Regions from separate parts of the Vibrio tasmaniensis genome, predicted to be linked through region 2. Evidence: predicted binding sites of a transcription regulator. Region 2 holds the regulator's gene; each other region holds the start of a gene.
The links. Region 2 encodes PurR, which represses purine synthesis genes. Its sites were predicted from a motif close to TNANGNAAACGTTTNCNTNA; they were not measured.

Region 1 (4,292 bases), 240 kb from region 2:
TTGCCTTCTTTTAGCAAGTCACGAATCAGTTGGTCAAATTCAGGTACTTTGTCGGCATCAGGACAGAAGAAAGCGTTGTTTTCGATCTCGTTCCAATCCACTTTATCAATTGAGATATCACCCATTTGAGAAAGATAAGCTTGGATTTCAACACCAAATTCTTGCTTAAGGTATTTCTTCGCAATCGCACCTGCCGCAACACGCATTGCAGTTTCACGAGCAGAAGAGCGACCGCCACCTCGATAATCACGCACACCGTACTTTTGATGGTAGGTATAATCAGCGTGGCCAGGGCGGAACTTGTCTTTAATTTCGGAATAGTCTTTAGAGCGTTGGTCTGTATTTTCAATCAATAGACCAATAGAAGTACCCGTAGTCTGGCCTTCAAATACACCGGATAAAATCTTTACTTCATCCGCTTCACGGCGAGCCGTTGTATAACGAGAAGTACCTGGGCGACGACGATCCAAATCTCTTTGAAGGTCTGCTTCGGTAATTTCTAATCCTGGTGGGCACCCATCTACGATACATCCTAGTGCGATACCGTGACTTTCTCCGAACGTAGTCACGCGGAAATGTTGTCCGATACTGTTTCCTGCCATTACTTCCTCTAAATCAGCCATTGAGCAGAAGGTTTGATTCCTAAACCTACGGGCTAACAGCTTTACTTGTCTATTCTTCGTGAATTCATATTGGCTTTATTACCAAATGATGTAAACCCCAAAAAACCAACAATTTTAACTTTCTATTACATGAGCCGAATGAAATGAATAACGAGGGGAAATGAGTGGTGCTTTAAAGTGGTGATTTTGAATAGTTTCATGGCCAGTTAACAAAGGTTAATGAACTCGGTTTGAATACTCTCTATGTTGTAGCCCAAAATAATAAGGAGAAAAGTGATGATCGAGTGGAGAGTTAAAAAATTTTCGGAGCTGTCTGTTCAAGAGCTCTATGATTTCTTACAGCAAAGAGTCGATATTTTTATCGTCGATATGAACACACCCTATAGTGATCTAGACGGCAAAGATAGCCATCCAGAAACCTATCACGTCATGGGTTATGAGAACGGGCAACTAGTAGCTTACAGTCGAATTATGGCTCAGAAGCTTGGATACCCCGTAGATGTTCTCCCTCTGATCGATTCTGATGCAGATGATGTTTGTATCGGGCGAGTGATCGTAGCAAAGGATTATCGAGGTAAACAGATTGGTAATCAGCTGATGCAAGTAAGCTTTGATGCAACCCGCGAGGCGTACCCTGACTGTTCAATTTTTATTTCGGCACAAGCACATCTCAAAGACTACTATGGTAAATTCGGATTCAACGTTGTCACCGACAGTTATTTGGAAGATGGGTGCAGTATGTTAGGTCTTAGATATACCCCACAGCTAGTGGCCGTTTAGCAAAAGACAAAAGACAGAGGCATCGAAATACAAAACATGGTTTTGATAGATTAAGTCGTTCTGAAATGCAAAAAACCCGACAACTCAGAGAGTTATCGGGTTTCTTTAAATAGTGGTACGCCCTGAAGGATTCGAACCTTCGACCACCTCCTTAGAAGGGAGGTGCTCTATCCAGCTGAGCTAAGGGCGCGCTACAGGGAAGGATTATACGAATTCGAATCAGTAAAGCAACGGCTTTATGTAACATTCTGATCCAAGTGAGTAAAAAAAGTGCAATAGGATTATAAGTGTTGGAAAATAGAACAAAGCAAACGTTTGCTTGATGGTAATCAAAAAGATTTTCTGGAATAATGCGCCAAAAACATCAGCCACTAACTTGAATATCAATACTAAGGAAATTCATGACTGCTCAAAATATTGATGGAAAGCTAATTTCTCAAACGGTTCGCTCTGAAGTTGCGGCTCGTGTAAAAGCTCGCACTCAAGCTGGATTACGCGCTCCGGGCCTAGCGGTTGTTTTAGTGGGTGAAGACCCTGCTTCTCAGGTTTACGTAGGAAGTAAACGTAAAGCATGTGAAGAAGTTGGCTTCGTATCTAAATCTTACGACTTGCCAGCCACTGCTACAGAAGACGAATTATTAACACTGGTAGACCAACTGAACGAAGACCCGGAGATTGACGGTATTCTTGTTCAACTTCCCCTACCAGCTGGTATTGATAGCACTCAAGTTCTTGAGCGCATCACGCCGGAAAAAGACGTTGATGGCTTCCACCCATACAACGTAGGTCGTTTGGCTCAGCGTATGCCTAAGCTTCGCTCTTGTACGCCTAAAGGCATCATTACGCTGCTTGACCGTTATAACATCGACTTACGTGGCAAACACGCGGTTGTGGTTGGCGCATCAAACATCGTAGGTCGCCCAATGACGTTAGAGCTTCTTCTAGCCGGTTGTACAACGACAACATGTCACCGCTTCACCAAAGACCTTGAGGGTCATGTACGTCAAGCAGATGTTGTTGTTGTAGCAGTTGGTAAGCCTAACTTCATTCCTGGTGCTTGGATTAAGAAAGGGGCTGTTGTGGTCGATGTAGGCATCAATCGTTTGGAATCTGGCAAACTCGTTGGCGACGTTGAATACGATGTCGCGAAAGAGAGCGCAAGCTTCATCACACCAGTTCCGGGTGGTGTTGGTCCAATGACTGTAGCAAGCCTAATTGAGAACACTATGATTGCTTGTGAGCAGTTTCACTCGAAATAATCCGCAGCGACAACCTCGGGGAATAATACCGTTGACACCAGTTGTCACGCCCTAAAATAAGAAAGCCGCAACGTGATGAACGTTGCGGCTTTTTTGGTGATTACCCATAACAAAACGAGAAGTATAAGTAATTTAAGATGTCGCTGTTAAAGTGAAAGTACCACGCCAGCAATCGCTGCGCTCATTAGGTTGGCAAGCACACCTGCACAAATCGCTTTAAAACCGTATTGTGAGATGAAAGAACGACGCTCTGGAACTAAGCTGCCCAAACCACCAATCAGGATTGCCATCGTAGAGATGTTGGCAAAACCACATAGCGCGAAAGTAACGATCGCTTTTGAGTGTTCACTCAGTGCGTCTTTCACGTCCATTAACTGGATGAAAGCCACAAACTCGTTCACAACGATCTTGTTACCGATCAGCGAGCCTGCAACCACAGCCTCAGACCACGGCACACCGATCAGCCATGCAACGGGCGCGAACACATAACCTAGGATAAGTTCGAAGCTTAGGTTTACGCCAAACCAACCACCAACAATACCTAATAAGCCATTCAGCATTGCAATCACACTGATAAAGGCCAGAAGTGTCGCACCCACTGCAACGGCAATACGAAGTCCAGACATAGCCCCATCTGCCATTGCCTCAACTACGTTTGTTGCTCGTGGAATTTCAACGTCAGACTCAATATTTTCTTGAGCCTCATCTGCGCTACCTGGTACCAAAATCTTGGCCATTAATAGACCAGCAGGAGCAGACATGAATGCCGCAGCGATCAGGTAGTTCAAATCAACACCAAGCGATGCATAACCGACTAGCGTGCCACCAGCTACAGAAGCCAAACCACACACCATGACGGCAAACAATTGTGAATCCGTCATGTGCTTCAAGTAAGGCTTAACTACCAATGGCGCTTCGATCATGCCAACAAAGATGTTCGCCGTTGCGGACAGTGATTCCGCACGACCTGTACCTAAGAACTTTTGCAAAGCACCGCCGATAAGGTTAATCACCTTCGGCATAAAGCCGATGTGGTACAAACCTGAAATCAATGCAGAGAAAAAGATAATGATGCCGAGAACGTTAATAGCGAAAACAAATCCGTTATTCGTTAGGCCACCAAACAGGAAGTTAATCCCCTCTTGACCGTAGTTGATCAAGCTAGACACCCCACCAGTAGCTGCATTCAATACTTCTTTACCCATTGGCACATAAAGAACCAATAGCGCGAATGAGATTTGCAGTAAGAAAGCCAAAGAGACGGTTCTTAGCGGAATATTTTTTCTGTCCGTAGATAGTAACCAAGCGGCTACTAAAATAGTGATAATTCCAAGTAGGGAAGCCATATGCGTCAACCTAAAAGTTGTAGGTAGGAAAGGCGACGCATTGTATAGAGGAAATCGTTTGCGGCAAGGTGCGGTTGTTAATGTGATGTTGGGATTATCACTGCCTCATCTATGATTATATTAAAGCATTGAATTTTAATGATTTAACTTGCTTAAAAAGCATACTTTTTCCATATGGAAATTATATTTATAGATTAGGAAACAGTTAACGGTGCAGCTCAACGCAGGTTTTGAGGTTTTCATCCCAATAAGTCGGCGATCCGATATGATCTTTAATGAACTCA
Region 2 (4,292 bases):
AGCTTCCCTATTCAGGTGAAGCAGCACCACACTGCCAACAAGAGCCAAATTGGGCTTCATTAACTTCATGACACTTTCCACAACGCCACTCTTCATAGATGATCGAATCTTGCTGTTTTTGGTAGTCATTGACGATCGTACGGGCTTTGCTAGCGAGCTCTGGCTCATATAACCATACGTAAGGGTCTGTATCCTCAGTAAATGGGATTTCCCCTTTTAAACCAAACAAACCCTCACCACGGACTTCACACGCAATATTCTCACTTTCTAACAATCCACAGATGATATGAGCTTCTGTCGGATTCGATGCACTGAAGATTTTCATTGAAATAGAACCTTATTTGGCTGCATGCATTATTTAGCTATATAAGTTATTTAGTTATATTCGCTACTCAGCGACAGGTGCTGAGCGAAATTTATTCATCAACCATTTGGCAATAATTGGGAACACACCCAGCAAGGCAAATGACAACAGTACTGAGGGAGACACGATACCCGAAAGTGAATCAATTTCTGCGAGTTGAGTTCCGGCATTCAAGAAAACGGCAGTACCCGGCAACATCCCGATTTGACTTGTAATGTAGTAACGACTCACCGACATCGGTGTTAGACCCATCAACAGATTAATAAGGAAGAATGGGAATACGGGAATTAGACGCAGAGAAAACAAGTAAAATGCGCCGTCTTTTTCAACGCCTTTATTGATGGTGGCTAGCTTGTCACCAAACTTGGTTTGGATCCAGTCACGTAACAAGTAACGGCTACTTAAGAAGGCGAGGGTTGCACCAATGGCACTCGCGAAAGACACCAGTAGTAAGCTGTTCCAGAAACCAAACAGCGCAGCCCCTAACAGCGTAACAACGGCAGCGCCAGGAATTGAGAAAGCCGTAATCATGACATACGCGACAAAGTAAATAGCGGCAGCGGCAATGAAATTGCTCTCGATGTAGTCATTTAAAACAGCTTGTTGGGCTTTTGCATTTTCAAGCGTGAGGTACTGGCCAAAATTGACGCCTAACAAGACGATGGTTATGACCAACACAACACCCAATATCATTTTCTTACTCATTGGTACTTCCTCTAAATTTTCAATGCATACCATTAGTTTTTCAATGTATACCATTAGTATAGATAGACAGGCAAAGCATAGGATAACTTTCACCAGATATAAAAAAAGCCGCAAAAATGCGGCTTAGTTATCTAGATAATTTGCACTGACAATGTTAGTTGACGCTATTGATAAGCTCTTCACGACGTTGCTGCGGTATAACAGACCAATGTGTACCATTGATCGCGCCTTCTAGTGCCCACAGCAGTTCAATACTGACAGAAGACGCATGCGATTCTTTGATGGCGTTAAATGCGTTTACAGAGCCAGATTCATATAAACGTTCTACAGAATCAATTCCTGCCTTTTTCAACATCCGCTCAGTGGCGAGTCGAAGATTAGGCAGATCTTTGAGTCGAGTTGGTTTAGCAGAAGATTGTTCAGCTTTCTCTTCTTTAGCAAAACCTAGAGACGTAGTCGCAAGCTGCAAGATTTTTTCTTGGTCTTGCCATAAGCTCTCAGGTAAAGCGAAATATTTAGTAACGACAGGGAAACCACGTTTTTTGTAGACGTAAGGTTGAAACCCTTGTTGTTCGAATTGTTGTGTTGTGCATTTGTCAGCTCGTATATGCAACTGGTCATTCACAACCAGGGCAAACATTGTGTCATCAGCAAAAAGCCCGAATCCACCAAACATTGAGCGTGACTTAATTTTTCCTAGGGGCTCAAATAATTTCATTGAGTCCTTTAGTATCGGTTTATCCATGTTATTTATCTCGGTGTATTTGAACTACGCCACCAAATAAGCAGGTCCGAGAGATTAGCAAAATGTTGCAATTAAATTGTCAATAGGCTGTAAATTACTAAAGTATTAGTAGTTACTGCATTTTGCCATCGGTAACCCCGCTACCATACCAACGAGTGGTTTAGGCCGGAAGCTTTGCGTCCCACTTTTTCAAGTGGTTTGCCCTGTGCGTGACTGGGTTATTAGAATAAAGTTTTTGTTGAATTAGGCTCACACTTCTTATTTCAAAATGTGACGTTGCTTCAATTAATGATCTTTGAATTATGCATGCAAGTGCACTTTGTTTGTTGAGAAAAAAAACGCACCTAAAGGTGCGCTTGATTAAACTAAACTCATTACATCAATTAATTTAACGTTTTAACTGTACTTCGCTCAACAATTTCAGGGTGCATTTCGAAGACGCGTTTTTCGTGGTCTTTGTCTTTTATACGCTCTAGTAGTATTTCGAATGCATTTTTACCAACACGGCGCTTAGGTTGGTGAACCGTCGTTAACGGTGGAGAGAAGTATTCAGCCAATTCTATGTTGTCGTAACCGATCACTGAGATATCTTCAGGAATACGAATTCCTTTTTCTTGCAATCGGCTCATCAAGCCTAATGCCATGGTGTCGTTAAAACAGAATACAGCAGTAGGGCGATCTTCCATCTCGATGATTTGGTCGGCAGCAATTACAGCTGTGTCACACTCAAAGTTGCCTTCAATGATCATATTATCATCACCGGCAATCTTTGCTTCATTGAGTGCGCGTTTGTAACCGGCGATGCGCTCAACACATGCTGCTTTGTCTAAGTGGCCACTTAAACATGCGATCTTGGAGTGACCGCGCTCAATAAGGTATTTGGTTGCTAGGTAGCCACCTTCTTCAGAGTTATCGATGATCTTATCAGCCTGAGAGCTTTCAGGGCCCCAGTCCATGATAACTTTAGGGATGTCTGCGTGACGGTCTAACATCTCTCTTAGTTCTTCAGTTAGGTCAGAACACATAACTAAGATGCCATCTACACGTTTCTCTGCAAGCATGCGAATGTAGTCACGTTGCTTTTCGTAGATACCGCCCGTATTACACAAAATCAAAGTGTAACCTTGACGGTAGCAGTAGCTCTCAACACCATCAATAACTTCAGAGAAGAACAGATTGGTTGATTGAGTCACTAACATACCGATAGTGCGTGTTGTATTGCACTTCAGACTACGAGCAACGGCACTTGGCGCATAGTTAAGTTCGTCTACGGCTTTATTAACTTTTTCTTGAGTCGCTTCAGCAACAAAGCGAGTTTTGTTGATTACGTGAGAAACGGTTGTTGTTGATACGCCGGCTAAGCGTGCGACATCTTTTATAGTGGCCATGTTTTTATCCTAATTAGAAGCTACTTTCCCAAAGTACGGAATGAAGTAGCCGTTAAGCTACCTAACTAAGAGCTTAAATTTGTAGGGCTCTTTGGGTACTAAAGTGCTAAAAAACAAAAAACCGCTATTGAGCGGCTTGTATTAACACCAAAATGCTCTGAACTTTACTAAGTGTAGCATTTCGTGAATGTTTCATATTTTATCGTTTGCGGTCACAATTTTAGACTGACTAGAAATTACTCGCAATAAAATTCACCCAGAAATCCGGGTGAATGGTCACAATTCTATTGAATTTATTTATCGATTCGTCAAAAAAGCTTATTCGCCAGCTAGGTATTGAGTGTCCAGTTTACAGAATGCCAATAGCAGAGATGAGACTGAAGCGTAGAAACCGAATGGGTCAACGTCATGACATTTAACGTTGAACTTTGGTACCCAAGTAAGCAGTTGCTGTTCGATAAATTGTTGTTGAACTGCGAAGGATTTTTCTAGTTCTTCTTCAAGCTCGGTTTCGTTCGAACGAATGATGAGATTACCTAGAAAGTCGAGTTCGATAGCAATGTGATCAGCTGGCTCTTTTAGGTCTTGGTTAACCACTAAGTTGTGTTTAGCCATGATCTCTTCCATATCTTTTGCTGGCTTATCGTTTAAAAGGCCAGTCTTGCCGATATACATAGAAGCGTAAGGAAGTGCGCCATGTTTATCTGTTTTTAAGAACAAGTCACAGAAGTCAGCAGACAATTCTAATTGAGCATCTTCACGTGTTTGTAGACGGTTTAGTGCATCCACTAAGCTATCAATCGCCGGCTTTAGTGTTTCATTTTCGCCTAAGCCTGTAAGGAAAGAACGAATTTCAACAGAGTGGTAGTGATCAAGTTCTTCTTGAGTGAGCTCTTTAGCGAACAAGCGTGATAGCCACCAGTATATTTCTGCTCTTTGCTCGTTGAACGCTTTCGTATCTTTCATTTCTTAGATCCTGATTGAGTCTTGTGGTGTGTGTATACCGAGCATCGTCAAGTGATTTGGGTATAGGTACACCAAGGCTGAATAACAAGGTTATTTGCGAAACGCAAAGTGACTCGTTAGTAGT
Region 3 (4,292 bases), 710 kb from region 2:
CTCATCCAACACCAGAAACTCGGCGTTCTGACATAAAGATCGTGCAATATGCGCTCGCTGCTTCTGGCCGCCTGAGAGCTGTCCCATTCTTCGTTCGAGGAAAGTATCGATCTTTAGTGCTTTACTTATTTGGTCAAGTGAAAAGCTAGAAGTGGCTTGATTGGAAGCGGTTAGTTGAATGTACTCTCTGAGTGCTAAACGACCATCCACTTGACTGTGTTGTGGAAGGTAACTGATTTGTTTTGCTCTTTGCTGGCAAGTTAACTTACGTAGCGGCAATTGGTTTATGACGACTTCGCCTTTGAAGGGAAGCAAATTAACCAGTGCTTTTAATAACGTGGTTTTTCCGGAACCATTGCGTCCAATGACTACCCAGCGCTCACCTTGATTAATTTTCAGATCGAGTGGGTGCAGTCGTCGAGTGTTTTGTTGTTGAACTGAAAGTTTGTGGCAAAGAAGCATGAGTTACTGAGAATGGTTTGTTTTTAACAAGTGCTATTACATTAAAATTTAAACGTTTGCGTAACATTGATCTCAGCACGTAAAATCCCCACAATTATTAAAATAAACTATTAGTTAACGCTTGTATTACTTGAAAGGGTTAGGATTGATTAGTGAAAGAATAGAAGAATAGAAGAATAGAAGAATAGAAGAATAGAAGAATAGAAGAATAGAAGAATAGAAGAATAGAAGAATAGAAGAATAGAAGAATAGAAGAATAGAAGAATAGAAAGCAAAAAGCCTCTGAGAGCAGAGGCTTTTAAAATTACGTTGCAGCTAGGCGTGTTGCGTAATGCTTACAGGCCTGCGAAGTCCGCTAGGATTGCTGCTTTATCAGTAGCTTCCCAAGGGAACTCTTCGCGACCGAAGTGGCCGTATGCAGCAGTCTGCTTGTAGATAGGCTGAAGTAGGTTCAGCATCTCTTGAAGACCGTATGGACGTAGGTCGAAGTTTTGACGAACCGCTTCAATAATGATTTCGTGAGCTACTTTCTCAGTACCGAACGTTTCAACCATGATAGAGGTTGGATCTGCAACACCAATAGCGTAAGACAGTTGAATCTCACAACGGTCAGCCATGCCAGCAGCAACGATGTTTTTCGCAACGTAACGCGCTGCGTAAGCTGCAGAACGGTCAACTTTTGATGGATCTTTACCAGAGAATGCACCGCCACCGTGACGAGCTGCGCCGCCGTAGGTATCAACGATGATCTTACGACCTGTTAGACCACAGTCACCCATTGGGCCACCGATTACGAAACGGCCTGTTGGGTTGATGAAGAAGTTAGTGTCTTTGTTGATCCACTCAGCAGGAAGTACTGGCTTGATGATCTCTTCCATTACCGCTTCACGTAGGTCAGGTGTTGTTACTGAATCACAGTGTTGAGTTGAAAGAACAACAGCGTCGATACCAACGATCTTACCTTGGTCGTATTGGAACGTTACTTGAGATTTCGCATCTGGGCGAAGGAAGTCAAGCTTGCCGCTCTTACGTACTTCAGCTTGCTTCTTAACAAGCAGGTGAGAGTAAGTAATTGGAGCTGGCATTAGGATTGGCGTTTCGTTCGTTGCGTAACCAAACATGATGCCTTGGTCGCCCGCACCTTGATCTTTAGGATCCGCTTTATCAACACCTTGGTTGATGTCTGGAGACTGCTTACCAATGGTATTTAGTACAGCACAAGAGTCAGCGTCAAAGCCCATATCAGAATGAACGTAACCAATTTCACGTACTGTTTCACGAGTGATTTCTTCGATATCAACCCATGCTGACGTAGTTACTTCACCACCAACCATAACCATGCCGGTTTTTACGTAAGTCTCACAAGCAACACGTGCTTTTGGATCTTGTTCAATGATGGCATCAAGAACAGCATCTGAGATTTGGTCTGCAATTTTATCTGGATGGCCTTCTGATACAGATTCAGAAGTGAATAGGTGCTTAGCCATGAGAGCTCCACTTTTAGTTTAGTTTTTAGTTGCAAATAGTTAAATGCAAATAATTTATGCCGTCGCAATCAAGGAAGCGCCGCCATTAAATACAGTATATTTTGTAGGTGTTTCTACATCTAGACGGCTATTTTAAATTCCAACGGTCGAATTACAAGCTCTTTTTTATGATATGTCATAACCAAACGTTTGCGTGTTGGTTGTGGAAAGCCATGTTAAGTGATGTAAATGATCGAAAATTGCGGAAAATGACCGTTAAAGTGCCAGTAAAACGTTTGCAGTCGCTATAGTCGTTTGAGAGAATACCCGCGCTAATAAAAATGAAAACTTTAGCATCCATCTCTTTTTTAAATCGCTTATGTATCCAGGAGCAGACATGCCTTCTCGTAAAGATCTAGCCAATGCAATCCGCGCACTTAGCATGGACGGTGTTCAACAAGCAAATTCAGGCCACCCTGGCGCACCTATGGGTATGGCTGACATCGCTGAAGTTCTTTGGCGTGGCCACTTGAACCACAACCCAGCAAACCCAGAGTGGGCTGACCGTGACCGTTTTATCCTGTCTAACGGCCATGGTTCTATGCTGATTTACTCTCTGCTTCATTTAGCAGGTTACGAGCTTTCAATTGAAGATCTAAAAAACTTCCGTCAACTGCACTCTAAGACTCCAGGTCACCCAGAGTACGGTTACGCACCTGGTATCGAGACAACAACGGGTCCTCTGGGCCAAGGCATCACCAACGCTGTTGGTATGGCAATGGCTGAGAAAGCATTGGCTGCACAGTTCAACAAAGAAGGCCACGATATCGTCGATCACTTCACTTATGCGTTCATGGGTGATGGTTGTCTGATGGAAGGTATCTCTCACGAAGCATGTTCTCTAGCGGGTACGCTAGGTCTTGGTAAGCTAGTCGCTTTCTGGGATGACAACGGCATCTCTATCGATGGTGAAGTTGAAGGTTGGTTCTCTGACGATACACCTAAGCGTTTTGAAGCATACGGCTGGCACGTAATCCCTGCAGTAGATGGTCATGACTCTGACGCTATCAATGCAGCGATTGAAGCGGCTAAAGCGGATCCTCGTCCAACGCTTATCTGTACTAAAACTATCATCGGCTTTGGCTCTCCAAACAAAGCGGGTACGCATGACTGTCACGGTGCTCCACTAGGCGCTGATGAAATTACAGCAACTAAAGCGGCACTTGGTTGGGAACACGGTCCTTTCGAAATCCCTGCGGATATCGCAGCTGAGTGGAACGCGAAAGAAGCAGGCGCAGCGAAAGAAGCAGCGTGGAATGCTAAGTTTGACGCATACGCAGCAGCTCACCCAGAGCTAGCAGCAGAATTCAAACGTCGTACAAACGGCGAGCTTCCAGCTGAGTGGGAAGAAAAAGCATCGGCAATCATCGCTGATCTTCAAGCTAACCCAGCAAACATCGCGTCACGTAAAGCATCTCAAAATGCTCTAGAAGCATTCGGTGCTATGCTACCTGAATTCATGGGCGGCTCTGCTGACCTTGCGCCTTCTAACCTAACTATGTGGTCTGGTTCTAAGTCTCTTGAAGCAACAGATTTTTCTGGTAACTACATCCACTACGGTGTACGTGAATTCGGTATGACGGCTATCATGAACGGTATCGCTCTGCATGGTGGTTTCGTACCATACGGCGCAACATTCCTGATGTTCATGGAATACGCGCGTAACGCAATGCGTATGGCGGCTCTGATGAAAGTTCAGAACATCCAAGTTTACACTCACGATTCTATCGGCCTAGGCGAAGATGGTCCTACTCACCAACCGGTTGAGCAGATCGCTTCTCTACGTCTGACTCCAAACATGAGCACATGGCGTCCATGTGACCAAGTTGAGTCTGCAGTTGCTTGGAAACTGGCAATTGAGCGTAAAGATGGTCCTTCTGCACTTATCTTCTCTCGTCAAAACCTTGCACAACAAGATCGTGACGCTGAGCAAGTGGCTAACATCGCTAAGGGTGGTTACATCCTGAAAGATTGTGAAGGCAAGCCAGAGCTAATCATCATTGCAACGGGTTCTGAAGTTGAGCTAGCGGTTAGCGCTGCTGCTGAACTAACAGCTGAAGGTAAAGCAGTACGCGTAGTCTCTATGCCTGCAACTGACGCGTTCGATAAGCAAGACGCTGAGTACCGTGAGTCTGTACTTCCATCTGACGTTACAGCACGTATTGCTGTAGAAGCTGGCATCGCTGATTTCTGGTACAAGTACGTTGGTTTCGGTGGCAAGATCATCGGTATGACAACGTTCGGCGAATCTGCACCAGCAGGCGAGCTATTCAAAATGTTCGGTTTTACTACTGAAAATGTAGT

Region 1: a site for PurR is predicted at 1,707-1,726, ahead of folD (bifunctional methylenetetrahydrofolate dehydrogenase/methenyltetrahydrofolate cyclohydrolase FolD). Genes of this name have one in related genera too.
Region 3: a site for PurR is predicted at 2,127-2,146, ahead of metK (methionine adenosyltransferase). Genes of this name have one in related genera too.

Annotation. Positions count from the first base shown of each region.
Region 1 is NZ_AP025510.1:940,903-945,194, reverse strand. It holds gene aroC (chorismate synthase) at 1-602, opposite strand, end outside; gene OCV44_RS04540 (GNAT family N-acetyltransferase) at 900-1,403, shown strand; tRNA gene OCV44_RS04535 (tRNA-Arg) at 1,517-1,593, opposite strand; gene folD (bifunctional methylenetetrahydrofolate dehydrogenase/methenyltetrahydrofolate cyclohydrolase FolD) at 1,805-2,662, shown strand; gene OCV44_RS04525 (NupC/NupG family nucleoside CNT transporter) at 2,809-4,008, opposite strand; gene OCV44_RS04520 (LysR family transcriptional regulator) at 4,214-4,292, opposite strand, start outside.
Region 2 is NZ_AP025510.1:1,184,716-1,189,007, forward strand. It holds gene OCV44_RS05535 (putative signal transducing protein) at 8-325, opposite strand; gene OCV44_RS05540 (TVP38/TMEM64 family protein) at 389-1,069, opposite strand; gene OCV44_RS05545 (TfoX/Sxy family DNA transformation protein) at 1,224-1,814, opposite strand; cyclic di-GMP riboswitch class I at 1,942-2,027, opposite strand; gene purR (HTH-type transcriptional repressor PurR) at 2,198-3,202, opposite strand; gene torD (molecular chaperone TorD) at 3,521-4,168, opposite strand.
Region 3 is NZ_AP025510.1:471,555-475,846, forward strand. It holds gene OCV44_RS02315 (ABC transporter ATP-binding protein) at 1-462, opposite strand, end outside; gene metK (methionine adenosyltransferase) at 798-1,949, opposite strand; gene tkt (transketolase) at 2,326-4,292, shown strand, end outside.